Regions from separate parts of the Phyllobacterium zundukense genome, predicted to be linked through region 2. Evidence: riboswitches for the same ligand, from Rfam matches in the RefSeq annotation. Region 2 holds a riboswitch; each other region holds the start of a gene.
What was found. A riboswitch is a leader RNA that binds a small molecule or an ion and turns the genes downstream of it on or off. The one in region 2 is predicted to bind cobalamin.

Region 1: it holds a riboswitch for cobalamin, as region 2 does, so the genes downstream of both, BLM14_RS13045 (ABC transporter ATP-binding protein) here and BLM14_RS29545 (ribonucleoside-diphosphate reductase subunit alpha) in region 2, are expected to answer to the same signal.
Region 3: it holds a riboswitch for cobalamin, as region 2 does, so the genes downstream of both, BLM14_RS05575 (CbtB domain-containing protein) here and BLM14_RS29545 (ribonucleoside-diphosphate reductase subunit alpha) in region 2, are expected to answer to the same signal.
Region 4: it holds a riboswitch for cobalamin, as region 2 does, so the genes downstream of both, BLM14_RS03315 (aromatic ring-hydroxylating oxygenase subunit alpha) here and BLM14_RS29545 (ribonucleoside-diphosphate reductase subunit alpha) in region 2, are expected to answer to the same signal.

The regions. Positions count from the first base shown of each region.
Region 1 covers NZ_CP017940.1:2,592,622-2,598,556, reverse strand. The annotation lists gene BLM14_RS13055 (FecCD family ABC transporter permease) at 1-597, opposite strand, end outside; gene BLM14_RS13050 (ABC transporter substrate-binding protein) at 878-1,825, opposite strand; gene BLM14_RS13045 (ABC transporter ATP-binding protein) at 1,825-2,625, opposite strand; cobalamin riboswitch at 2,909-3,121, opposite strand; gene BLM14_RS31425 (hypothetical protein) at 3,264-3,404, opposite strand; gene BLM14_RS13040 (transglutaminase family protein) at 3,687-5,935, shown strand, end outside.
Region 2 covers NZ_CP017944.1:230,656-236,590, forward strand. The annotation lists gene BLM14_RS29525 (hemin-degrading factor) at 1-597, shown strand, start outside; gene BLM14_RS29530 (heme/hemin ABC transporter substrate-binding protein) at 608-1,489, shown strand; gene BLM14_RS29535 (FecCD family ABC transporter permease) at 1,504-2,607, shown strand; gene BLM14_RS29540 (heme ABC transporter ATP-binding protein) at 2,610-3,401, shown strand; cobalamin riboswitch at 3,451-3,663, shown strand; gene BLM14_RS29545 (ribonucleoside-diphosphate reductase subunit alpha) at 3,774-5,935, shown strand, end outside.
Region 3 covers NZ_CP017940.1:1,156,101-1,162,035, reverse strand. The annotation lists gene cobN (cobaltochelatase subunit CobN) at 1-1,274, opposite strand, end outside; gene cobW (cobalamin biosynthesis protein CobW) at 1,289-2,341, opposite strand; gene cobU (bifunctional adenosylcobinamide kinase/adenosylcobinamide-phosphate guanylyltransferase) at 2,361-2,885, opposite strand; gene BLM14_RS05580 (CbtA family protein) at 2,885-3,619, opposite strand; gene BLM14_RS05575 (CbtB domain-containing protein) at 3,744-3,923, opposite strand; cobalamin riboswitch at 3,973-4,207, opposite strand; gene BLM14_RS05570 (cobyric acid synthase) at 4,264-5,724, opposite strand; gene BLM14_RS05565 (isobutyryl-CoA dehydrogenase) at 5,845-5,935, shown strand, end outside.
Region 4 covers NZ_CP017940.1:669,141-675,075, forward strand. The annotation lists gene BLM14_RS03290 (Gfo/Idh/MocA family protein) at 1-285, shown strand, start outside; gene BLM14_RS03295 (MaoC/PaaZ C-terminal domain-containing protein) at 286-741, shown strand; gene BLM14_RS03300 (SDR family oxidoreductase) at 775-1,509, shown strand; gene BLM14_RS32620 (hypothetical protein) at 1,619-1,666, opposite strand; gene BLM14_RS03305 (fumarylacetoacetate hydrolase family protein) at 1,665-2,510, shown strand; gene BLM14_RS03310 (L-fuconate dehydratase) at 2,548-3,831, shown strand; cobalamin riboswitch at 3,952-4,163, shown strand; gene BLM14_RS03315 (aromatic ring-hydroxylating oxygenase subunit alpha) at 4,284-5,525, shown strand; gene BLM14_RS03320 (FAD-binding oxidoreductase) at 5,526-5,935, shown strand, end outside.

The DNA.
Region 1 (5,935 bases), on a different replicon from region 2:
GCGCGCCAGACCAAGGCCGCCGAGTGTCCAGAACAGCACGGAATGGGCGGCGCGCTGGTCGCCGGAAAACACCATGTAGTTGGTGAGCGCAGCAAACAGGAACGAGACGGCGAGACCGGCAAGGATCAGGCGCTCCGGCCCCTGGCCCTGCACACGGCGCACCAGCAACAGCACGCTCATGGCGGCGAGCATGCCACCGCTGAAGGCAGCCATCGGCAGGGTCCAGATGCCGAAGCGGTCACCGAAAATGCTGATTACCGAGACGGCACCGGCGGCGGCTCCCGAGGAAAGCCCGAACAGGAAGGGATCGGCGAGATCGTTGCGCGTGACCGTCTGCAGCATCGCACCGATAATGCCGAGCCCGGCACCGACGCAAATCGCCAGCACCACCCGAGGCAGGCGCAGGTCGACGATGATACGCTCGACCGGTCCGCTGGTGGTCCGGTCGCTGAGGCCAGCCGCGTGGGCAAGCGCGTTCAGGACGTCCGGGAGGGGAATGACCGTCGATCCATAGGCAATGGAGGAGAGGGCGAGGGCGATGACAAGTATCACCCCTGCAGCAAGCATTATGCGTTGGTTGATTCGAGCGGGAAACATTGGGAAGCATTCTCATAATGTAATGGCGTCAGATGCCGATTATCTCCCTTGGGGAAGCACGCTGCCCTTATCTCCCCCTTGTGGGGGAGAAGGCGATTTCAACATCTTAGCGTCAGCTAAGTGTTAGAAATCGCAAGAGAGGGGATTTCGATGGTAGGCTTCAAATCCCCTCTCTTGAGTTTTCCAAGGATTTAGCGAAGAGGCTAAATCCAGGAAAACTCTTTCTCTCCCGCAAGGGGAGAGATAAGGCCCACCTTCGGCCCACAGGGGAGATAACCACTCAGAAAGCTTCCGGATGCATGGCCCTGGCGATTTTCTCGATCGCTTCGATATTGGCGGGGCCGGGGGTCAGCTCGGCATAGCGCAGCGCAACGAAGCGCTCATTCTTCACCGCGTCTGTTTCCTTCATGGCAGGATGTGATTTGAGGAAATCGAGCAGCTTCCGGTATCCCGCATCATCCTGGTAGTCGAGCAGAACCAAAAACTGCGGATTGCGGGCGGCGACGGTTTCCCATGAGGTGGTGCCCCAGCTCGTCTCCATGTCGGACATGATGTTGGTACCGCCAGCCTCGCCGATCAGCGCTGTCGGCATGGCGAACTTGCCGGCGGTGAACGGCTTGTCCTCGCCCGAATCGTAGAGGAACACGCGGGTGTCGCCGTTGTTGCCGATCCGCTTCTTGATATCGGCGAGCTGTGCCTTCCAGCCGGAAACCAGTTTCTCGGCTTCGGCATCCTTGCCGAAAATCTTGCCAAGCTTTGTCATGTCGCCGTAGAGCAGGTCCATCGAGGCGGCAGGGCGGTTCTTGTCGAGATGCACGCAGCTTTCGGTCAGGACCAGCGTCTTGATGCCATAGGGCGCCAGCGTATCGGGCGTGACATCGCCGCCCGGCTTCATGCCGTAATACCAGCCGGCGAAGAAGAAATCGGGGTTGGCCGCAACAAGATTTTCGACGGTCGCATATTTGGGGGCGAGCTCCGGAATGGAGCCTTGCTGCTGCTTGAATGCATCGTCCAGCTTGTACCAGCCGGTAATGCCGGTAACGCCGACGATCGACGGCTGAAGTCCGAGCGCAAATGCCATCTCGCTCATGTTGATGTCGTGAATGACGGCGCGTTTCGGTGCTGCTTCGAAGGTCAGCGGCTTGCCGCAGCTGTCGACGGTAACGGGAAAGGCCCAGGAGGGCGCGGACAGAAGCGCGAAGGCGAGGGCGAGAACAGCTTTTTTCATCAGATACTCCGTGAATGGGCAGATGCAGATTTTTCGGGTGTTTCGAACACCATCAGCTCGCGATCCTGCGAGGGATGGCGCAGGCGAAGGACGTCGAGGTCGAAGACGTCGCTGACGATGCGCGGCGTCAGGGTTTCGTCGGGGGTGCCCGCCGCCACCAGCTGCGCGCTGTGCATGACCGCGATATGGGTGGCGAAGGGCGCAACCAGCGGTAGATCGTGCAGGACCGCGATTGTCGTCACGTCCAGCCCGGCCACCAGGGACAGGAGTTCGCTGCGCGCCTTGGGATCGAGATGGTTGGTGGGCTCGTCGAGGAACAGCACGGCGGGCGCTTGCGCAATTGCCCGCGCCAGTTGCACGCGCTGACGCTCACCGCCCGAAAGCGATCCAATCGAACGGTGGGAAAACTGCGCAATCCCGGCGCGATGCAGCGCTTCCGCAACGATTTCGCGGTCCCTTGCCCTGGTAAAGGTGCCGATATGGGGAATGCGGCCGAGCGAGACATAGTCCTCGACCAGCAGCTGCAGGTCGGGCGTGTCAGTCTGGCCGACGAAGGCGAACTGCCGCGCACGTTCAAGCGGCGCCAGCCGGCTAATGCTGCTGCCGTTAACATATACGTCGCCTGATGTGGGCTGCAGAAGACCGGCAAGCATGCGTAGAAAGGTCGACTTGCCGGCACCGTTCGGCCCGATGATTGCAAGCCGGGAACCGCATTCCACTGTCAGGAATGCCGCGTCGACGAGAGTCTGGCCAGCGGTCCGATACGTCACAGCGTCGGCGTTGAGGACAACATGGCTCATGGACAGAATTCCCCGGAGATTGAAACGCAGCAGGATTCAACTGGCGCCTTGACCTCGTATCGTAACGTTATAACGTTTGTAAAGAGCTTCTGTTTGCCGGTGATCGAGAAATCAGTGGTTGGGATTGGCGGATGAGCGAGCGTTTGGATGTTCATGCCTGTCCACTTGTTAGGACAGGAATCAGGAACGCACGCGAAATATAGCCGCCTATTCGGCAGGCCCACATGTCAGGGCCCACATCCGCGGGAAACATCGCATCGCTCCCGGCACACCCCGTCCGGTTCGAATTTCAGTATTGATGGCAGGTCTCCTGGCTCGCGGATCTCAGCTTCGCCTTGCCTTCCCGGCTTATCACCAGTGGCATACTCAGGCGTCGCTCACTGCTTACAGTTGCGGGGGCAGCCGCGGTTTCGGTCCCTATTGGGTACGCCTCACCGTGTTCCCTTTTCATCTTCGGCGTTGTCTTGCCGAAGAAACCATCGAGGGCAATCATTAGAGGAAAAAGTGCTCAAAGCAACCAGTTTCGTTTGCCTCGGGGACGATTGGCCAAAGCAGATAATGCTTGGAAAAATGCTGGGAAATGCTATGTTTTGTCGTGGAGTGGGAGGCGGGCTTTCGCCCACCTCCCGTTTCCTGGTTTACTGAAAAAGGACCCGGATGGTGAGTGTCCAGCTCGTCCGGGTCTTTTTCAATTCCAGGGTGATGCGCAGTGGCAGGTACCACATGGCGTCACCTCCTGTCTCATGAGCAAGGCCACTGCCCTGGTCGGAGAGGCCCATCTTCTCCGATACACCGGCTGGCTCGGTGCCTTCTGCTTCACTCAGGAAACTTTTGAAAAGTGACGTTGTTTGCCACCCTCGGCAACGAATGCAGGGTTGCAATATTGTGAACAGCATGACGTTGCGGGTTGTGGGTCGACTGGCTGCTGCGCGCTTGTTAATGCGGCAAATTCGGGCGGTGCTAAAATAATTGGCAGAGGCACATTTAAAGACGTGAACTGCACAATAGAGTAGGCTACCTTTCCGCTTACCGCGCATTTCAGAAGAACAATTTGAGGCGACATGGCAATTCACGCTGCAGTCTATCACCTGACCCACTACAAATATGACCGTCCCATCATGCTGGGGCCGCAGGTCATCCGCCTTCAGCCCGCGCCGCATTCCCGCACGAAAGTGTTGAGCCACTCGCTGAAGGTCAGCCCGGCTAATCATTTCGTCAATCTGCAACAGGATCCCTACGGCAATTTCCTTGCCCGGTTTGTCTTTCCGGAACCTGTGACGGAGCTGAAGATCGAGGTCGATCTTGTCGCCGACATGACTGTCTACAATCCGTTTGACTTCTTCGTCGAACCAGTCGCCGAGACCTGGCCCTTCGCCTATCCGCAAGACATCAGCGAAGACCTGTCTATCTATCTGAAGCCGGAGCCTGCCGGACCACTGCTGCAAGCCTTTCTCGATACGGTGGACCGCACGCCGACCAATACCGTCAATTTCGTCGTTGACCTCAATGCACGCATCCAGCGCGAGGTTGGCTATGTCATCCGTATGGAAACCGGTGTGCAGGAGCCCGAGACGACGCTAAACGTGCGCACCGGTTCCTGCCGCGATTCCAGCTGGCTGCTCGTGCAGGCCCTGCGCCATCTCGGGCTCGCCGCGCGATTTGTTTCGGGCTACCTGATCCAGTTGAAGCCTGATCTGGTTTCGCTAGATGGGCCTGCCGGAACCGACAAGGATTTCACCGACCTTCACGCCTGGTGCGAGGTCTATCTGCCGGGCGCCGGCTGGATCGGTCTCGATCCGACATCGGGCCTTCTGACAGGCGAAAGCCATGTGCCGCTTGCCGCGACACCGCATTATCGCAATGCCGCTCCGATTTCCGGCATGGCGGAGCCCGCCAATGTCGAATTCGCCTTCGACATGCATGTCACCCGCGTCTCCGAGCACCCTCGCATCACCAAACCCTTCTCGGATGAATCCTGGTCTGCGCTGGATGCGCTCGGCGAAAAGGTGGACGGCATCCTGAAAGAGCGCGACGTGCGGCTGACCATGGGCGGCGAGCCGACCTTCGTCTCCATCGATGATTTCGAGTCCGGCGAGTGGAACACGGACGCTGTCGGGCCGACCAAGCGCGACAAGGCCGACAAGCTTATCCGCCGCCTGCGCGAGCGTTTCGCGCCGGGTGGTTTCCTGCATTACGGGCAGGGCAAGTGGTATCCGGGCGAAAGCCTGCCGCGCTGGACCTTTTCGCTCTATTGGCGCAAGGACGGCAAGCCGATCTGGGTCAATCCGGACCTGATTGCGCCGGAAAACAGCAAGGCCAATGTCAAGCCGGACGATGCCGGCAAGCTTCTCAGCGGGATTGCCAGCGTGCTTGGCGTCGAGGACGAAATGGTCACGCCTGCCTATGAGGACCCGGCCGAATGGATCGTCAAGGAAGGCAATCTTCCGGCAAATGTCGATCCGTCCAATTCCAAGCTCAAGGACCCCGAAGAGCGCAGCCGCATTGCCCGCGTCTTCGAGCGCGGACTGACCGAGCCGACAGGCTTTGTCCTGCCCGTTCAGCGCTGGAACAGCCAGGCCGTCGCTGGTCCGCGCTGGCGCAGTGAAAAGTGGAAGACGCGCCGGGGCAAGCTGTTCCTCGTGCCGGGGGATTCGCCCGTTGGCTATCGTCTGCCGCTTGGCTCTCTCCCGCATGTGCCGCCTTCGGAATATCCTTTTATCGTCCCGGTCGATCCATCGGTCGACCGCGGTCCTTTGCCGGATTCGGTAGCGCAACCGGGAGCCCCGGCCACGCGGGATGCGCCGCAGGCGGTGGCTTCGTTCACCGCGGCCGAAGGCGCTCAACAGGAGCGCGTCGAACAGGAACTCGGCGAAATCGGCGGCGCAGTGCGCACGGCCATCTCGGTCGAGCCGCGCGATGGCCGCCTGAGCGTCTTCATGCCGCCGGTGGAGGCGCTGGAGGATTATCTGGAACTGGTTGGCGCCGCTGAAGCCGCCGCAGCAAAGCTTGGCCTGCCCGTCCATATCGAAGGCTATGGGCCGCCACAGGATCATCGCATCAATGTCATCCGCGTCGCGCCCGACCCGGGCGTCATCGAGGTGAATATCCATCCCGCCGCCAACTGGCGCGAATGCGTCGAGACGACGACAGCGATCTATGAGGAAGCGCGGCAGACGCGGCTTGGCGCCGACAAGTTCATGATCGACGGCCGTCATACCGGCACCGGCGGCGGCAATCATGTGGTCGTCGGCGGTGAAACCCCGAACAACAGTCCCTTCCTGCGGCGTCCTGATCTCCTGAAAAGCCTCGT
Region 2 (5,935 bases):
CTCGTCGCTACGCTGCGCCTGGACGACCAGTCCCAGACCCTGGAGCTGACATCGCTCCCGAAGTCCGAGGAAAAAACCCTTGAGATCGCGGAACTGGATGCTTCCGGCCTGCGCGACCGCTGGAGCCAGATGAAGGACGTGCATGAATTCTTCGGCATCCTGCGTTCGCTCAAGATGACGCGCCATCAGGCGGTGCAGGTGATCGGCCAGGATTACGCCTGGCAGCTCGATGCCGATGCACTGGCAGCGATGATGCACCATTCTGCACAGGAGCAGATCCCGATCATGTGCTTCGTCGGTAACCGCGGCTGCATACAGATTCATTCGGGACCCATTCAGTCGGTCAAAGCCATGGGCCCGTGGATCAATATCCTGGACGAGACTTTTCACCTGCATCTGCGCACCGATCACATTGCCGAGGTCTGGGCCGTGCGCAAGCCGACCAAGGATGGCCACGTCACATCGCTCGAGGCCTATGGCTCCGAAGGCGAGATGATCATCCAGTTCTTTGGCAAGCGGCATGAGGGAGCGGGCGAGCGCAGCGACTGGCGCCAGCTGATCGAAAGCCTGCCGCGCCTGATGCGTGTCGCAGCATAGGGAATTGACGATGACACTCAGACTCCCGATCATCGCCGGCGTTCTAGGCTTGTTATCCTTGTCCGGCGCCGCCTTTGCCGAAGAAATCACCGGCCGCGTTCCCGATGCAAGCCGGGTGGTGTCGATCGGCGATTCCATCACCGAGATTGTCTATGCGCTCGGCGAGGAGGGGCGGCTGGTCGGTCGCGATTCGACCAGCACCTATCCCGACGCAGCCAACAAGCTGCCGGATGTGGGCTATATGCGCGCGCTGTCACCGGAGGGTGTGCTGTCGATCAACCCGACCGCAATCATCGCTGTCGAGGGTAGTGGTCCGAAAGAAACCATCGAGGTTCTCAGGAAGGCGAGCGTCCCCTTCGTCTTCGTGCCTGAAAAATACACCGCCGCCAGTGTGGCAGAGAAAATCCGCATCGTCGGCAAGGCACTTGGTGCCGACGACAAGGCGGAAAAGCTTGCAAAGCAGGTCGAAGCCGATCTTGCCGCCGCTCAAGCCGAGACGAAGGACGTCAAGGCTCGCAAGCGTGTGCTCTTCATCCTCAGCGCCAAGGACGGCAAGATCATGGGCTCGGGAACCAAGACGGCCGCCAATGGCATAATCGAACTCGCCGGCGCGGAAAATGCTGTCACGCAGTTTGAGGGCTACAAGCCGCTGACTGACGAGGGCATCATAACGGCAAGGCCGGACGTCGTTCTCGTCATGGATCGCGGCGGCGATCACTCCGCTGCGAATGCCGAGCTTCTCGTCAACAAGGCCATAGCTGCAACGCCTGCAGGCGAGGCCAAGAACATCGTGCGCATGAACGGGCAACTTCTTCTCGGTTTTGGTCCGCGGGCGGCAAAGGCAGCGCATGATCTTGCCAAGGCAATCTACGGCAACGAAGTGAGCCAATGAGCTATTCCGTCTTGATGAAGCCAGCCGCCCTGCGATCAACACAGGGTGGCGGAAAAACGCGTGCGGAAGGCGACCGTTCCTTTCTGGCGAAGTGCGTGATCCTGGTGCTTTGCATGGTTCTCGTGGCAACGATCATGTTCAGCCTTGCGGCTGGCGCATCTGATGCGTCGATCGTTTCGGTCATCGGCACAATGTTTTCGAGCGCCGGCAGCACAGGCGATGCTTTGACGCTGCGCGATCGCATCATCATCTACGACATCCGCCTGCCGCGCGTTATTCTCGGCGCGCTGATCGGCGCTTCGCTCGCCGTTTCCGGCGCGGTCATGCAGGGCCTTTTCCGAAATCCCTTGGCTGATCCCGGCATCGTCGGCGTATCGGCTGGTGCCGGCCTTGGCGCCGTCAGCATGATCGTCCTCGGCGGTACTTTCCTTGCACCTCTAATCGCCCTGTTCGGTTTCTATGCCTTGCCGCTGGCTGCCTTCTTCGGCGCGCTCGCCTTCACGCTGATCCTTTATCGTGTTGCCACGCGGCGCGGGCAGACATCCATCGCCACCATGCTGCTTGCCGGCATCGCCCTTGGCGCCATGGCCGGTGCCTATATGGGCGTCCTCGTCTACATCGCCGATGACCGGCAGTTGCGTGACCTCACCTTCTGGGGGCTGGGCTCGCTAGCCGGCGCCAACTGGGTGAAAATTGCTGCCGCCGGTCCGTTCATCATACTGGCATTGCTGATCTCCCCCTTTCTCGCCCGCGGTCTCAACGGCCTTGCCTTGGGGGAGGCGGCAGCGAGCCATCTCGGCATTCCAGTCCAGCGCTTCAAACGCATCGCGATTTTGGTTGTCGCGGCGGCAACCGGTGCGTCCGTTGCCGTCAGCGGCGGCATCGGCTTCGTCGGCGTGGTCGTCCCGCATCTGCTGCGCCTGATGATCGGACCGGATCACCGCTACCTGCTTCCGGCCGCCGCCCTGCTCGGCGCAAGCCTGTTGCTGCTTGCCGACGCGGTCAGTCGCACCATTGTCGCTCCGTCGGAACTGCCCATCGGCATCGTGACCGCTGCTGTCGGCGCGCCCTTCTTCCTGTGGATATTGCTGCGCCGCCGCGGCATTCTGGATCTATGACAATGATCGAAGTTTCCGACGTTTCCGTTTTCCTCGGCAAGAAGCAGATCGTTGAAAATGCCAGCTTCAACACGGAAGCTGGGCAATTCACGGTGATCGTCGGTCCTAACGGCTCAGGCAAGACGACCCTGATGCGAGCCCTGTCCGGCGATTTGCCATTCACAGGGCGCATCGCCATCAACGGACATTCAATCGACCAGCTGAAGCTCTGGCAAATGGCGGCGATGCGCGCGATCCTGCCGCAATCCACGTCACTGTCCTTCCCGTTCACGGTACGGGAAATCGTCAAGCTCGGACTGACCAGCGGCCGCTCGGGAGCCGCGCGGCGTGAGGCGGAAGACCTGCCGGACGAAGCGCTGGCGCTGGTCGATCTCGCCGGGTTTGGCGGCCGTTTCTATCAGGAACTCTCCGGGGGCGAACAGCAGCGGGTGCAACTTGCCCGTATCCTCTGTCAGGTCTGGCAGCCCGTCCTTGACGGCCAGCCGCGTTTTCTCTTTCTCGACGAACCGGTCTCCAGCCTCGACATCAAGCACCAGCTGATCATCATGCAGATCGCCCGGGCCTTTGCGAAGCGAGGCGGCGGCGTCATCGCCATCCTGCACGACCTGAACCTCACTGCGATGTATGCCGATCGTGTCGTCGTCATGCATCGCGGGTGTACCGATTCTGTGGGAACACCTGCGGAAGTCTTGACCGATGAGCGCATCCTGCGCGTCTATGAATGCGCGCTTAAGGTCGGTGCCTTACCCGCCGCGCAGGTCCCGTTCATACTGCCGCAGTCAGCTGCGATATAAATTGTCAGGAGCGATTTTTCTACCTATTGACACAGCATTGTTATTTGATACTAAATATAGATGTTCCGGTTCTCTCGGTCGCAAGACTGGGAGCTAAGAGGGAAGTCGGTGAAGTGGGTCATTTCCACCAATCCCGGCGCTGCCCCCGCAACTGTAAACAGCGAGTTGCTGTCGCCTAAGGTCACTGGAGTGTTGCTTCGGGAAGGCCAGACAGCAGCGCCGACCTGTGAGCCAGGAGACCTGCCGAAACATGATGATCGTCCACGGGCGGGGTGTCCCGGTGTGTCGCTTGCAATGGTCGGCGCGCCAAGCTGACCATCCACATTGCAATGCGTGCGCTCGACCTTTGCCCCCAACATTTGGGGTAAACACATGTCTCTTGTCCTTGAAACTACTCGTACTGATGGCACTACGCCAGCTCGTGCCGGTGAAGCATTGCAGGCCACCGAGCCCGGTTATCGCGTCATCCGCCGCAACGGCTCGGTTACACCTTTCGATCCGCTCAAGATCACCGTCGCACTGACCAAGGCGTTTCTCGCCGTCGAAGGCAACGTCGCTGCCGGTTCGCGCCGCGTGCATGATGTGGTCGAAGCGCTCACCGCCGACATCGTCACTACGCTGAAGCGGCGCAGTGCGGAAGGCCGCCTGTTTCACATTGAGGGTATTCAGGATCAGGTCGAGCTCGCATTAATGCGCAGCGAAAACCACAAGGTGGCGCGAGCCTATGTGCTCTACCGCGAAGAGCGGGCGCAGGAACGTGCGAAGGCCGCCACTGGAATCGTTAGCGATGCTGGTCCGATGTTCACAGTCACACTGCTCGATGGCCGCCGGGAGCCGCTCGACGACGACCGCCTGTCGCGCATTATCGACGAAGCCTGCGAAGCGCTGGAGGGCGTGCAGGCCGCTCCTGTCCTCACCGAGACCCGCCGCAATCTCTATGATGGCATAACGCTGGAGGAACTCTCCCTCGCGCCAATCCTTGCGGCGCGTACACTGGTCGAGACCGAACCCAATTATGCTTTCGTCACCGCGCGTCTGCTGCTCGACAAGCTGCGTCGCGAGGCGCTGAGCTTTGTCTTCGGCCGGCCGGAACAGGCGACCCAGCATGAAATGACCAAGCGCTATGCAGGGTATTTTCCGGCCTATGTGAAGGCCGGCATCGAAGCCGAACTGCTGGATCCCGAACTCGCGCGCTTCGACCTGACCCGCATTTCCGCGGCCCTCAAGCCGGAGCGTGACCTGCAGTTCCAGTATCTCGGCCTTCAGACCCTCTATGACCGCTATCTGCTGCAGACGCGCGGCATACGTTTCGAATTGCCGCAAGCGTTCCTCATGCGCGTCGCCATGGGGCTTAGCCTGCGGGAAATCGACCGCGAAGCCCGCGCCATCGAGTTCTACGATCTCCTGTCCTCGTTCAACTTCATGGCTTCGACGCCGACCCTGTTCAATGCCGGCACCCAGCGCGCGCAGCTTTCCTCCTGCTTCCTGACCACTGTCGCCGATGACCTCGACGGAATCTTCAAGGCGGTGAGAGACAATGCACTGCTGGCCAAATATTCCGGCGGCCTCGGCAATGACTGGACGCCGGTGCGCGGACTTGGCGCCCATATCAAGGGGACGAACGGCGAAAGCCAGGGCGTGGTGCCGTTCCTGAAAGTCGCCAATGATACAGCGATAGCGGTCAATCAGGGCGGCAAGCGCAAGGGCGCGGTCTGCGCCTATCTCGAAACCTGGCACATCGATATCGAGGAATTTCTCGACCTGCGCAAGAACACCGGCGACGACCGCCGCCGCACCCATGACATGAACACCGCCAACTGGGTGCCGGACCTGTTCATGGCCCGTGTCGAAGCGGACGAAAACTGGACCCTGTTCTCTCCCGACGAAACGCCCGAGCTGCATGATTTGTACGGTGCAGCATTCAAGACCAGATACGAATTCTACGAAACGAAAGCCGCACGCGGCGAGATCAAGATCTTCCGCACTGTACGGGCGCTGGATTTGTGGCGGCGCATCCTCACCATGCTGTTCGAAACAGGCCATCCGTGGGTGACGTTCAAGGATCCGTGCAATATCCGCTCACCCCAGGGCCATGCGGGTATCGTGCATTCATCCAATCTTTGCACCGAAATCACCCTCAACACTTCGAAGGACGAGGTCGCAGTGTGCAATCTCGGTTCGGTCAACCTTGCCAATCATGTGACACCCCTTGGCCTTGATCTGGATCAACTTGCCCGCACCGTCTCGACCGCCATGCGCATGCTCGACAATGTCATCGACATCAATTTCTACACCATTCCCGAAGCCCGCCACTCGAACCTGCGCCATCGTCCAGTGGGCCTTGGTCTGATGGGCTTTCAGGATGCACTGCAGGCATTGCGCATCCCCTATGCTACCGACGAGGCAGTGGCGTTTGCCGACCTGAGCATGGAGGCAATTTCCTGGCATGCGATTTCAGCATCCGTCGATCTTGCTGCGGAGCGTGGCCGCTATCCGAGCTTCACCGGCGCGCTCTGGTCAAAGGGCATCCTGCC
Region 3 (5,935 bases), on a different replicon from region 2:
TTGGCTGGGACAGCCGCAACCCGATAGCCATGATCGCGCATCGTGTTCAGCACATGCCACGTGCCTGCGGGCGTATCGAGGCCTACACCATTGCCAAGCCGCCCGGCGCGGTTGGGATAATTGGCCATGATCAAGGCAACACGCCGCGCATCGGGCTTTGTTGCCCGGAGGCTCGCCCAGTTCGCCGCCAGCGCGGCAACGAATTCAACGCGATCGGCCAGCGGTTCATGCGTGACGATATTGGCTTCGACCGCCTCGTCATAGTGCCGTGCCGATTTGAATGATACCGCGCGCGACAGCACGCGCCCGTCCACTTCCGGTAGCGCCACATTCATGGCGAGATCGCGTGCCGAGAGTCCCTGGCCGGAATTGCGCCATTGCTCGGCGCTCGATCCGGAAAAGATCACCTGCAGCACCATCGCACCATCGTGCTCAAGCACAGTCGGTTTGCGCGCAGCGCCCGGAGCAGACACAGCGAACCCCGTCGCATTGAGCACGACTGACGGCGGTGCCTCGCTGAAAACAGCCTCCAGCGTCGCCACAGACACCGGGTCTTTCAGGCTCGATACAAATACCGGTAGCGGATTCAACCCCTTTGCCTTCAGCGCATCGATTAATGCCTCTACCGGCTGCGTCTGTCCGCTCTGCACCAGCGCCCGGTAAAAGCAGATCGCCGCGACCGACGCATCTTCTCGCCAGTGTCCTCGCATTTCGTCAAGCGAGGGAGCAGTACTCCCCGGCCACCACAATCCAGCTTTTAGCAGTGGCGCTGCTTCCTGCGGCTTGTCCTTACCGTCGATCAGCGCCGCGCAATAGTCGAGGAATCGCTCTGCGTTCTGCGCTCCGCCCTCAAGCAGATAGTGCCAGAGCGCATCGCGATCCGGCCGCGCAATCGTGGAGAACCGGTCGAGCCCCGGATCCGGCTTGTCGTCTCCAGGGAGTACGGCAAGGTGAACCTTGTGATTGACGGCGCAGGCATGCAGAGCTTCCAGCCCATAGGGCCAATAGCTCTCGCCGCCGATAATCCGCACGATGATCAATTTCGCGTGGCGCGCCGTTCGCTGGACATAGGCATCGACGGACATGGGATGCGCCAGCGCCATCATGTTAGCGAGGCGCAGAGACACCCCGCCGCCCTGCCGTTGTGCCGAGGCGAGACTGGCGAGTTCCGTATCGGCGGCGGAAAGAAACAGCACATCTCCCGGCGTCTGGCCGAGATCAATCGCCTCGGTGCCTTCGGCTATCGTGCCTTTCTGGGCAAGCAGGAGATGCATTCAGTTTCCTTTAATCAGGCCGCTGCGGCATTCATTGCACTTGAGATGGCCGCCGTGTCGATATCGTGCAGACCGATGACGACGAGCCGCGTCTGGCGCTCTTCGCCCGGATTCCAGCTGCGGTCGAAATAGTGTTCGATCCGCGAACCCACCGCTTGCACCACAAGGCGCATCGGCTTGCCGGGTACATCGACGAAGCCCTTGAGCCGCAAAACGTCGTGGTCCGCAATCACACTCTTGAGTTTCTCGACGAATGATTTCGGCTCGGCCACCGGTCCAAGGCCGACAACGAAGCTTTCGAATTCGTCGTGGTCATGCTCTTCGCCCGCTTCATGTTCCATCTCATGGTGCGATCTCCGATTGGCGATGTCTTCCTCTGTGCCCACGCCAAGTCCGAGCAGCAACTGATTGCTGAGTTTGCCGAAGCTCGCCGGAACCATGTTGAGCGCGCGCACTGACCGGCTCTGTACATCGCTCTTGACGGCGTCGAGCTGGGCACCGCTGATCAGGTCGGTCTTGTTCAGAACAATGAGATCGGCAGCCCGGATCTGGTCTTCGAACAGTTCTTCGAGCGGGCTGTCGTGATCGAGCGATTCATCCTGAACCCGCTGCGCATCGAGCTTGTCGTGATCGTCGGCAAAGCGACCTTCCGAAACAGCGGCAGCGTCGATGACGGTGACCACACCATCGACGGTCACCTGCGTCTTGATCTCCGGCCAGTTGAAGGCTGCTACCAGCGGCTGCGGCAAGGCAAGGCCGGACGTCTCAATGACGATATGGTCGAAGCGATCCGGACGATCCAGGAGCTTGGTCATGGTCGGAATGAAATCATCGGCAACGGTGCAGCAGATACAGCCATTGTTCAATTCGATCATGTCCTCATCGCGGCAGGCCTCGATACCGCATCCTTTGAGCAGGTTGCCATCAACGCCCAGATCACCAAATTCGTTGATGATCAGCGCGATGCGCTTGCCATTGGCATTTTCGAGCAGGTTGCGGATCATCGTCGTCTTACCCGAACCCAGAAAGCCGGTGATGACCGTTGCCGGAATCTTTTGATCAAGCATCTTGCGATCCTGCATGTTGTTATCCCTTCATTTTGAGCGGCAGTCCTGCTGCCACGAAATAGACTGTTGCCGCGGCGTTCGCCACGGCTTGGTGTAGGCGGCCCGCATGATCGCGAAACTCGCGCGCCATGCGGTTTTCCGGAACGATTCCCAGACCAACCTCATTCGATACGAACACCACGGTGCCCTTGAGACGCGGCAGCACCGCAACAAGCTCCGCCGTCTCCGCTTCTATGTCGCGCTCCGTCATCATCAGATTGGTGAGCCACAGAGTGAGACAATCGACGAGGATCGCTTTGTTGTCGGCGCATTCGTTTTGCAAAACGCCGACAAGGTCGAGCGGCTCTTCAATTGTCGTCCAGGACGGACCGCGTCGCGCTTTGTGCACCCCGATCCGCGCAGACATCTCGTCGTCCCAGGCTCTGCCAGTGGCGAGATAGACTGCATCCAGATCGGATGCCTCGATCAAGCCTTCGGCAAGAGACGACTTACCGGAACGCGCGCCGCCAAGGATAAAGGTGACCCCGCGTTCCAGTGTTTGCATCAGCCCTCGAGCTCCGATGCCGCATAGTGCTGAATAGCCCAGCCCAGCGCCGTTCCGAGCACAACCCAGAAGAACAGGTTCGTCGCCAGCGTTGACACGGCAAATTCCGAGGCGAGTGTCGGGGGGACGGCCGATGTCAGGTCTTCAGCTTCCGGTGCACCGTAAATATGCGGCGCAACGATGAGCACTACACCCAGGGCTTTTGCCCAGATCTCCTCGCGAAGGACGATGAGATAAACACCGGCCGCTGTGAGAACGACCGTAATGAGCCACCATGCTTGTCTTGTGGCGAGGTCAGCTGCGGGCATTGCCGGCAATTCCGGTGCAAGGCTGAATGAGGGTGCAAAATTGAAGATGAAGAAACCTGCGAGGCCCCAGTAAATCCCGTTCTGCAGCGTGATCTTACGGCCAAAGAAAAGCGCAGCGGCACCTGTAATAAGTGCAAAGCCTGCACCGGCCACTAGGTTGATCAGCAGCGTGTTGCCGAGCCGTCCAAATGGTAGCTCAGGTCCTGCCTCTTCGTCGTGAACATGCGGAGCGACCGCAGGTGCGCTTTCGGCTGTTGTCGTTGCAGTTGCCGCGGCAGCGTCGTGGCTATGCTCGGCCGCACCAGCGTTTTCATATTCCTCAGCGTGAAGAATGAGCGGAACATTCCGCACATACATAGCCGGTGTCAAAAGGATACCAGCAAACAAACCAGCTACGATCGTAGCCAGGAGATACTTTACCAACATGAGATCTGCTCCCAATCCCTAAAGCAAGATGCCGGGTACGCAAAAACGTCCCGGGCAAACAAACCGTATTTTTTCAATGCGTAAGCGCTGGTGGCTGAATCAGTTTATCCAGCCGGTGTCAGACTTAATGGCAAGGGAATCCGTATGAATGGCGGGTGTCATGCGCTGTGTCATGCAGCGTTTCGGAATGCGAAAGGCCAACGCCGTAAATGATGAATACACCAAGCATAAGAGAAAACACCGCCGTCGTCAGACGCGTAGCAAGCGGGAGAGAAATCGTAGTCGAAGTACGTGCAGCAGCCATAACAACCTCCGTGCAGGGCCAGAAGGGACAATCCCCTTCGGTTTTGGGCACTATTGCCCTATGACTGGCAGGTCTCCTGGCTCGCGGGTCGTAAGATCAATGCCGCCTTCCCGGTTTCCCAGTGGCTGCCATCGGCTTTCGCGTCTGGCGCTGACATTGACCCTCGCCGCTCTACAGTCGCGGGGTCGGCTGCGGTTAGGCCGCCCTGATGGGTACGGCCGTCACATTCCCTTTTGATCCCTTGGCCTTTGGCCGATACGGGAACCAATCATGGTTGAACGTTATTCATCAAGCGCCAGAAATGTCAAACGAATCTGCGACATCAATAACGCCTGCCGCGTCATCGCTGCGATTTCGGCCGCAGCAGCGCGTCAATATCGAGAACTTCAGCCAGTTGGCCGGCTATCGAATCGAGAGCGGCACCCACTCCGGCATGATAGTCAAACGCCTCAGCGGCGATTCCCATAGATCGTAACAATGCCGCTCTAAATTCATCCGCCCCGAACAGCCCATGCAGATAGGTACCAAAGACTTTGCCGTCCTTGGACGCAGCACCGTCTGCAATGCCATTGATGCGCGCCGTTGGCCGCTCGCAGTCGGGACCCGTCGTTCTGCCAAGATGTATTTCGTAGCCGTTCAACGGCAGATCGAATTGCAATGAATGCGCCTCGACATTGCGAACAGTCTTTTCCGGCTCCATCACCGTGTCGATATCGAGATGGCCGAGGCCCTCAACGTCGGTGACACTTCCTTCAATTCCATTGGGATCACGCACCGTCCGGCCCAGCATCTGGTAGCCGCCGCAAATGCCGATGATGTGGCCGCCACGCCGCCTGTGCATATCGAGATCCCGGTCCCATCCATTTTCCCGAAAGCGCAGCAGATCGCCAATCGTCGACTTTGAACCGGGTATGATCACCAGTCCCGCATCCACCGGCACTCTCTCGCCGCTGCGAACCATCACGACATCCACCTGCGGTTCCGCCATCAGCGGATCGAGATCGTCAAAATTGGCAATGCGATCCAGAACAGGGACTGCGATCTTCAGCGCCCGCCCCTCCCCTTTGACCAGCCGCTCCAGGACGACAGAGTCCTCCGCAGGCAACCGGGAGGCGTCCCTCAACCACGGAACAACACCGAACGACGGCCAGCCAGTAAACTGCGTTATCGATTTCAGCCCATCGTCGAAGAGCGAAACATCGCCGCGAAACTTGTTGATGATGTAGCCGATGATCATGTCGCGGTCTTCCGGCTGCAGGATCGCGTGCGTGCCAACGATCGACGCTATCACACCGCCCCGGTCGATATCGCCAACCAGGACCACCGGGACTTTTGCCCGCGTGGCAAAGCCCATATTGGCAATATCACCGGCACGCAGGTTGATTTCCGCTGGTGAGCCCGCACCCTCCACGATCACCAGATCGGCGCCATCGCAAACGACCTCCCACGACGCCATCACCGCGTCGAGCAGTTGCGCCTTGAATCTCTGGTAATCCCTGCCCTTGGCCTGCCCCCAGACCTTGCCCTGAACGATGATCTGACTGCCGGTCTCCGATTGCGGTTTCAAGAGCACCGGATTCATGTGCACCGAGGACGGCACACCGCAGGCACGCGCCTGCAGCCATTGCGCCCGGCCGATCTCGCCGCCGTCGTCGCTCACAGCAGCATTATTCGACATATTCTGCGGTTTGAAGGGACGCACTTTCAGCCCGCGATTACGGGCAAGCCGGCAAAGCCCGGCCACCAGGACGGATTTACCAACGTCAGAGCCTGTTCCCTGCAACATGATTGCGCGTGTCATGGGCTTTGAGTAGCGGATATGTCTTTCTCTTCCTAGCCCCATCCAAAACTCATCTGAAGCGTTGCGCCACTTGGCGCATGGGATAGAGTGACGGGTAGTGGGAATACAGGGAGGTTAGCCATGGATACGTCGCTTGGCCAGTTTGAACTCAATGAGGATCAACTGGCAATCCAGGACATGGCCCGGGCCTTTGCAGCAGACCGGGTAGCGC
Region 4 (5,935 bases), on a different replicon from region 2:
TATGTGAAGCTCGGCGTCAATCTGGACTATCCGCGCGGCGAGCCGGACGAATTGATGATCTATCCGAAGGGTGGCTCCAACTGGGTCAATGTCCCGCTGAAGGGCGCGTGGTTCCCCGATGCCTTTGTCGGGCGCATGGCCAATCTGCAGCGCTTCGCCAGCGGCGAAGACAAGGACCTGGTGAGTTCGGTCGAGGATGGCTGGCACACCATGGCGCTGGTCGAGGCGGCCTATCAATCCAGCGCGGCGCCGGCAACGCCACTCGCGCAGAAGCCGGAGGCCTGAATGTCTGAGAAAGCGATCTATTTCGAGGACTATGAACTCGGCCATGTGCGCGTCACGACCGGACGAACGATCACCGAAACGGATTTCGTGGTCCACGCTGGCCATACTGGCGATTTCTTTCCGCACCACATGGATGCGGAATTTGCCAAGACGACTCCGTTTGGTCAGCGCGTCGCTCATGGCACGATGATTTTTTCGATCGGTGTCGGACTGACGGCAAGCCTGATCAATCCTGTGGCGTTCTCCTATGGCTATGACCGGTTGCGTTTCGTGCGCCCGGTTTTCATCGGCGATACGATCCGCACGCGGGTTACGATCAGCACCAAGGAAGACGATCCAAAACGTCCCGAGAGCGGCCGGGTGGTCGAGCGCTGTGAGGTGATCAATCAACGCGACGAAGTGGTATTGGCTGCCGACCATATTTTGATTGCCGAGCGCAAGTCCAAGGGTGCATGACAGGCGCGATGAAGTGCCGAATGGAGATTTGAAATGACAGGTAAGCTTGAAGGCAAACACGTTCTCATCACAGCAGCAGGACAGGGCATCGGCCGGGCCTCGGTGCTGGCTTTTGCGCGCGAAGGTGCGATTGTGCATGCGACCGATATCAATCAGGAGCTGCTCGAGGCATTGCCGAAGGAAGCGGGTATCAAATACTGCAAACTCGATGTCCTGAAGACGGATGAAGTCAATCAGGTGATCAGCGAGATCGGCGCAGTCGATGTGCTGTTCAATTGCGCCGGCTTTGTCCATGGCGGCTCGATTCTGGACATGCCCGATGCGGATCTGGAGTTCGCGCTCGACCTCAATGTCCGCGCCATGATCCGCACCATCAGGGCAGTGCTGCCGGGAATGATCGAGCGCAAGGATGGAGCGATCATCAACATGTCGTCCGTTGCCAGCAGCGTGAAGGGCGTGCCGAACCGTTTTGCCTATGGCGTGACCAAGGCAGCCGTTCTGGGTCTCACCAAGGCTGTAGCCGCCGACTACATCACGCAGGGTATCCGCTGCAATGCGATCTGCCCGGGCACCGTGGAGAGCCCGTCGCTGGAACAGCGCATGCGTGCGGGCGGTGACTATGAGGCAACGCGCGCGGCATTCATTGCGCGCCAGCCTATGGGCCGTCTCGGGCTGCCGGAAGAAATCGCCGACCTCGCCGTCTATCTCGCCGGTGCGACCTATACGACCGGTCAGGCATACAACATTGATGGCGGCTGGACCGTCTAGGAGACTTTGGGAATCCACCCTGATGGCCATCTGATGCGATTTTCTGCGTTTCCGGTGCTCTTGGAAGTCCACTGCGCTCCGGTTCTCAAAAACCACACCAGCTGCCTCATCAGGATGAATTCTCAAGCGTCTCCAATAAGAAAAAGGAACAGACAATGAAATTTCTACGTTATGGCGAGCCGGGGCAGGAAAAGCCTGGCGTTCTCGATGCCAAAGGGCAAATCCGCGATCTGTCTGGCAAGGTGAGCGATATTTCCGGGGCGGTGCTTGACCCGGATGCGCTGGCCAAGCTTGGAGCGCTGGACGTCGAGAGCCTTCCGGCAGTTGGCGGCAATCCGCGTCTCGGACCCTGCGTCGCCGGGACCGGCAAGTTCATCTGCATAGGTCTCAACTATGCTGATCATGCCGCGGAATCTGGCATGGCCGTGCCGCCCGAACCGGTGATCTTCATGAAGGCGACATCGGCAATCGTCGGTCCAAATGACGATCTGGTCATTCCACGCGGTTCGGAAAAGACCGACTGGGAAGTCGAACTCGGCGTCGTGATTGGCCGTACCGCAAAATATGTGACCGAGGCCGAAGCGCTGGACTATGTCGCCGGCTATTGCACGGTGCATGACGTCAGCGAGCGAGCTTTCCAGACGGAGCGTTCCGGTCAATGGACCAAGGGCAAGAGCTGCGACACGTTCGGGCCGACCGGTCCGTGGCTCGTGACCAAGGATGAGGTCGCAGACCCGCAGAGCCTTCCCATGTGGCTGAAGGTGAATGGCGAGACCATGCAGAATGGCTCGACCAAGACGATGGTCTATGGCGTTGCCTTCCTCGTCTCCTATCTCAGCCAGTTCATGAGCCTGCAGCCTGGCGACATCATCTCGACCGGCACGCCTCCCGGCGTCGGCATGGGCATGAAACCGCCGCGTTATCTCAAGGCCGGCGATGTCGTGGAACTCGGCATCGAAGGCCTGGGTACCCAGAAACAGGTGGCGCGCGCCGACATTTAGGCGCCTGCGTCCTAGCAACAGATACATGAGGCATATTGTGACCCGCATCACCGATCTTCGCGTTTTTGATATCCGCTTTCCCACCTCGCAAAGCCTCGACGGGTCGGATGCGATGAATCCGGATCCGGATTATTCGGCTGCCTATGTCGTGCTTGACACGAATACGGACGGCCTTTCCGGTCACGGTCTCACCTTCACCATCGGCCGAGGCAATGAAATCTGCTGCCTTGCCATCGAGGCGATGAAGCATCTCGTCATTGGCCTCGAACTCGACTGGGTGAAGGAAAATCCAGGCCGTTTCTGGCACTTCGTTACCGGCGACAGCCAGTTGCGCTGGATCGGTCCGGACAAGGGCGCGATGCATCTGGCGACGGGCGCCGTGGTCAATGCCGTATGGGACCTGCTCGCCAAGGAAGCGAAGAAACCGGTCTGGCAACTGGTGGGTGAGATGACGCCGGAGGAGATCGTCAATATCGTCGATTTCCGCTACCTGACCGACGTTTTGACGCGCGACGAAGCGCTGGCGATCTTGCGGAAGGCTGAAAGCGGCAAGCAGGAGCGGATAGCGACGCTGAAGGCGGAAGGCTATCCCTGCTATACGACATCTGCCGGCTGGCTCGGCTATTCGGATGAAAAGCTGCGCCGCCTTTGCCAGGAGGCGGTGGATTCGGGCTTCAACCACATCAAGATGAAGGTCGGCCGCGATCTTGATGATGATATCCGCCGTCTGACGATCGCCCGCGAGGTGATCGGCCCGGACCGCATCCTCATGATCGATGCCAACCAGGTCTGGGAGGTCAACGAGGCGATCGACTGGGTGAAAAAGCTTGCCTTCGTCAAGCCGTTCTTCATCGAGGAGCCGACAAGTCCGGACGATGTCGCGGGCCACCGCAAGATTCGCCAGGCGATCAGCCCTGTGAAGGTGGCGACCGGCGAGATGTGCCAGAACCGTATCATGTTCAAGCAGTTCATCGCCGAAGGCGCCATCGACGTGGTGCAGATCGATTCCTGCCGCATGGGCGGGCTGAACGAAGTGCTGGCCGTGCTGCTGATGGCGGCGAAGTACAACCTGCCGGTCTGGCCGCATGCGGGCGGCGTCGGCCTGTGCGAATATGTGCAGCATTTGTCGATGATCGACTACATCGCCGTCTCCGGCACTAAGGAGGGCAGGGTCATCGAATATGTCGATCATCTGCATGAGCATTTTGTCGATCCCTGCAATATCCAGGATGCCGCCTATATGCCGCCATCGCTGCCGGGCTTCTCGATCGAAATGAAGCCGGAATCGATCAAGCAGTATCTGCATCGTACCACGGCCTGAGTCATCATGGATCCATGAAGAAACGGCGGCAGAGATGCCGCCGTTTTCGTTTCAAGATTTTTGTCGCCTTGCGTAAATGCGATGTCGTTTCCGCACCTATTCTTTTTTCGTGCCGGATGCTTTTATCAGGACACTTGAGGTGCCGCTTTCTAGGGGAAGCGGAGAATTGGGAAGCCGGTCGAGAGTTCGCTCTTCAACCCGGCGCTGCCCCCGCAACGGTAGTGGAGTAAAACGCGGCAAAATAGCCACTGGGAGTGCACCCCGGGAAGGCGCCGTGAAGCCCGGCAAGGCAACTCCAGAGCCCGGAAACCAGCCCCGAGTAACAACACCGACTGATCGCGGTGGGCGATCAAGGAGCATGATTTTGTGCAGGCAACACTTGTTGACTGTGCGGGCGTTCTTCTCCGTCACCACCAGTCAGTTCTTTGCAGCTGTTAGGGCGAGGACACGACATGGATATTCGTAACGAACTGATCCGGAATCTCAAAAACCGGAAACCGGGCTACGGACTTGAACAGGCCTTCTATTCCGATCCGGACTATTACCGCCTCGATATGGAGAACATCTTTTATCGCGACTGGCTGTTCATCGGCCATGACTGCGAAGTGGCGAAGCCGGGCAATTATTTCACCCTACAGGTTGGCGACTATCCGGTCGTCATCGTCCGCGACCGCCAGGGACAGATCAGGGCTTTCCACAATTCCTGCCGCCATCGCGGGTCGCGCATCTGCTCGGCCGAAAAGGGTACGTCGGCGAAACTCGTCTGCCCCTATCACCAGTGGACCTATGAGCTTGACGGCCGCCTGCTGTTCGCCCGCCAGATGGGCGATGATTTCGACGCCAGCCAGCACAGCCTGAAGACCGTGCACTGCGAAAGCGTCGGCGGTTATATCTTCATCTGCCTCGCACCAGTCGCACCGGATTTCGGCCCGACGCGCGCCCTGCTCGAACCATACCTCGCGCCGCATCGCCTGACCGAGACGAAGGTCGCGTTCCAGAGCTCGATCGTTGAAAAGGGCAACTGGAAGCTCGTCTGGGAAAACAATCGCGAGTGCTATCACTGTGTCGCCAACCACCCGGAACTGTGCAAGACCTTCCCGGAGGCGCCGAGTGTCACGGGCATCCAGGGATCAAAGGACGATCCGGAGATCGTCGCGCATTGGGACAAGTGCGAGGCGGCCGGCCTGCCGAGCGTCTTCCGCATCGCCGAGGACGGACAGTACCGTGCGACGCGCGTGCCGCTGTTGCGCGATGCCGAGAGCTACACGTTGAGTGGCAAGCGTGCGGTCGGCAGGCAGCTCAGCGATGACGTCAACGCCAAGCACATCGGTTCGCTGCTGCTCTACCATTACCCGACCACATGGAATCACATCCTCGGCGATCACGCCATCTCGTTCCGCGTGCTACCGCTCGGCCCCAATGAAACGCAGGTCACCACCAAGTGGCTGGTGCACAAGGATGCGGTGGAAGGCGTCGACTATAATATCGAAGAGCTGACGCATGTCTGGCTCGAGACCAATGATCAGGATCGCCGCATCGTCGAAGAAAACGCCTTCGGCATCCGCTCCCCCGCCTATGAGCCCGGCCCGTATTCGGTCGAGCATGAAGGCGGCGTACTGCAGTTCCTCGAATGGTATGGCAATGCGATGGAGACGCGTCTCTCCGGCGACAAGAAACTCAGCAAGGTAGCGTAAATGAACATGTCGCTTTCTCAGAATTACCCGCACCTCGACCAGATGCAGCCGTGGAATGACCGGCTGCACCTGCTCGAGTGCCTGTCGATTGTCGAGGAAGCGCCCAATGTGAAGACCTTCACCTTCAGGTCGGACAATCAGAACTGGTTCCGCTATGAGCCGGGCCAGTTCATGACTTTCGAACTGCCGGTGCAGCCGGAAGCGGTGCTACGCACCTATACGCTCTCCTCCAGCCCGTCGCGGCCCTTCACCATCGCCGTGACAGTCAAGGCGCAGGAGGAAAGCATCGGCACACGCTGGATGCTGGATCATCTGACACCCGGCGTGCGGCTCAAGGCATTCGGCCCGCTTGGCGATTTCTCCATGCGCAAGCATCCCGGCGGGAAGTATTTGTTCATCTCGGCGGGGTC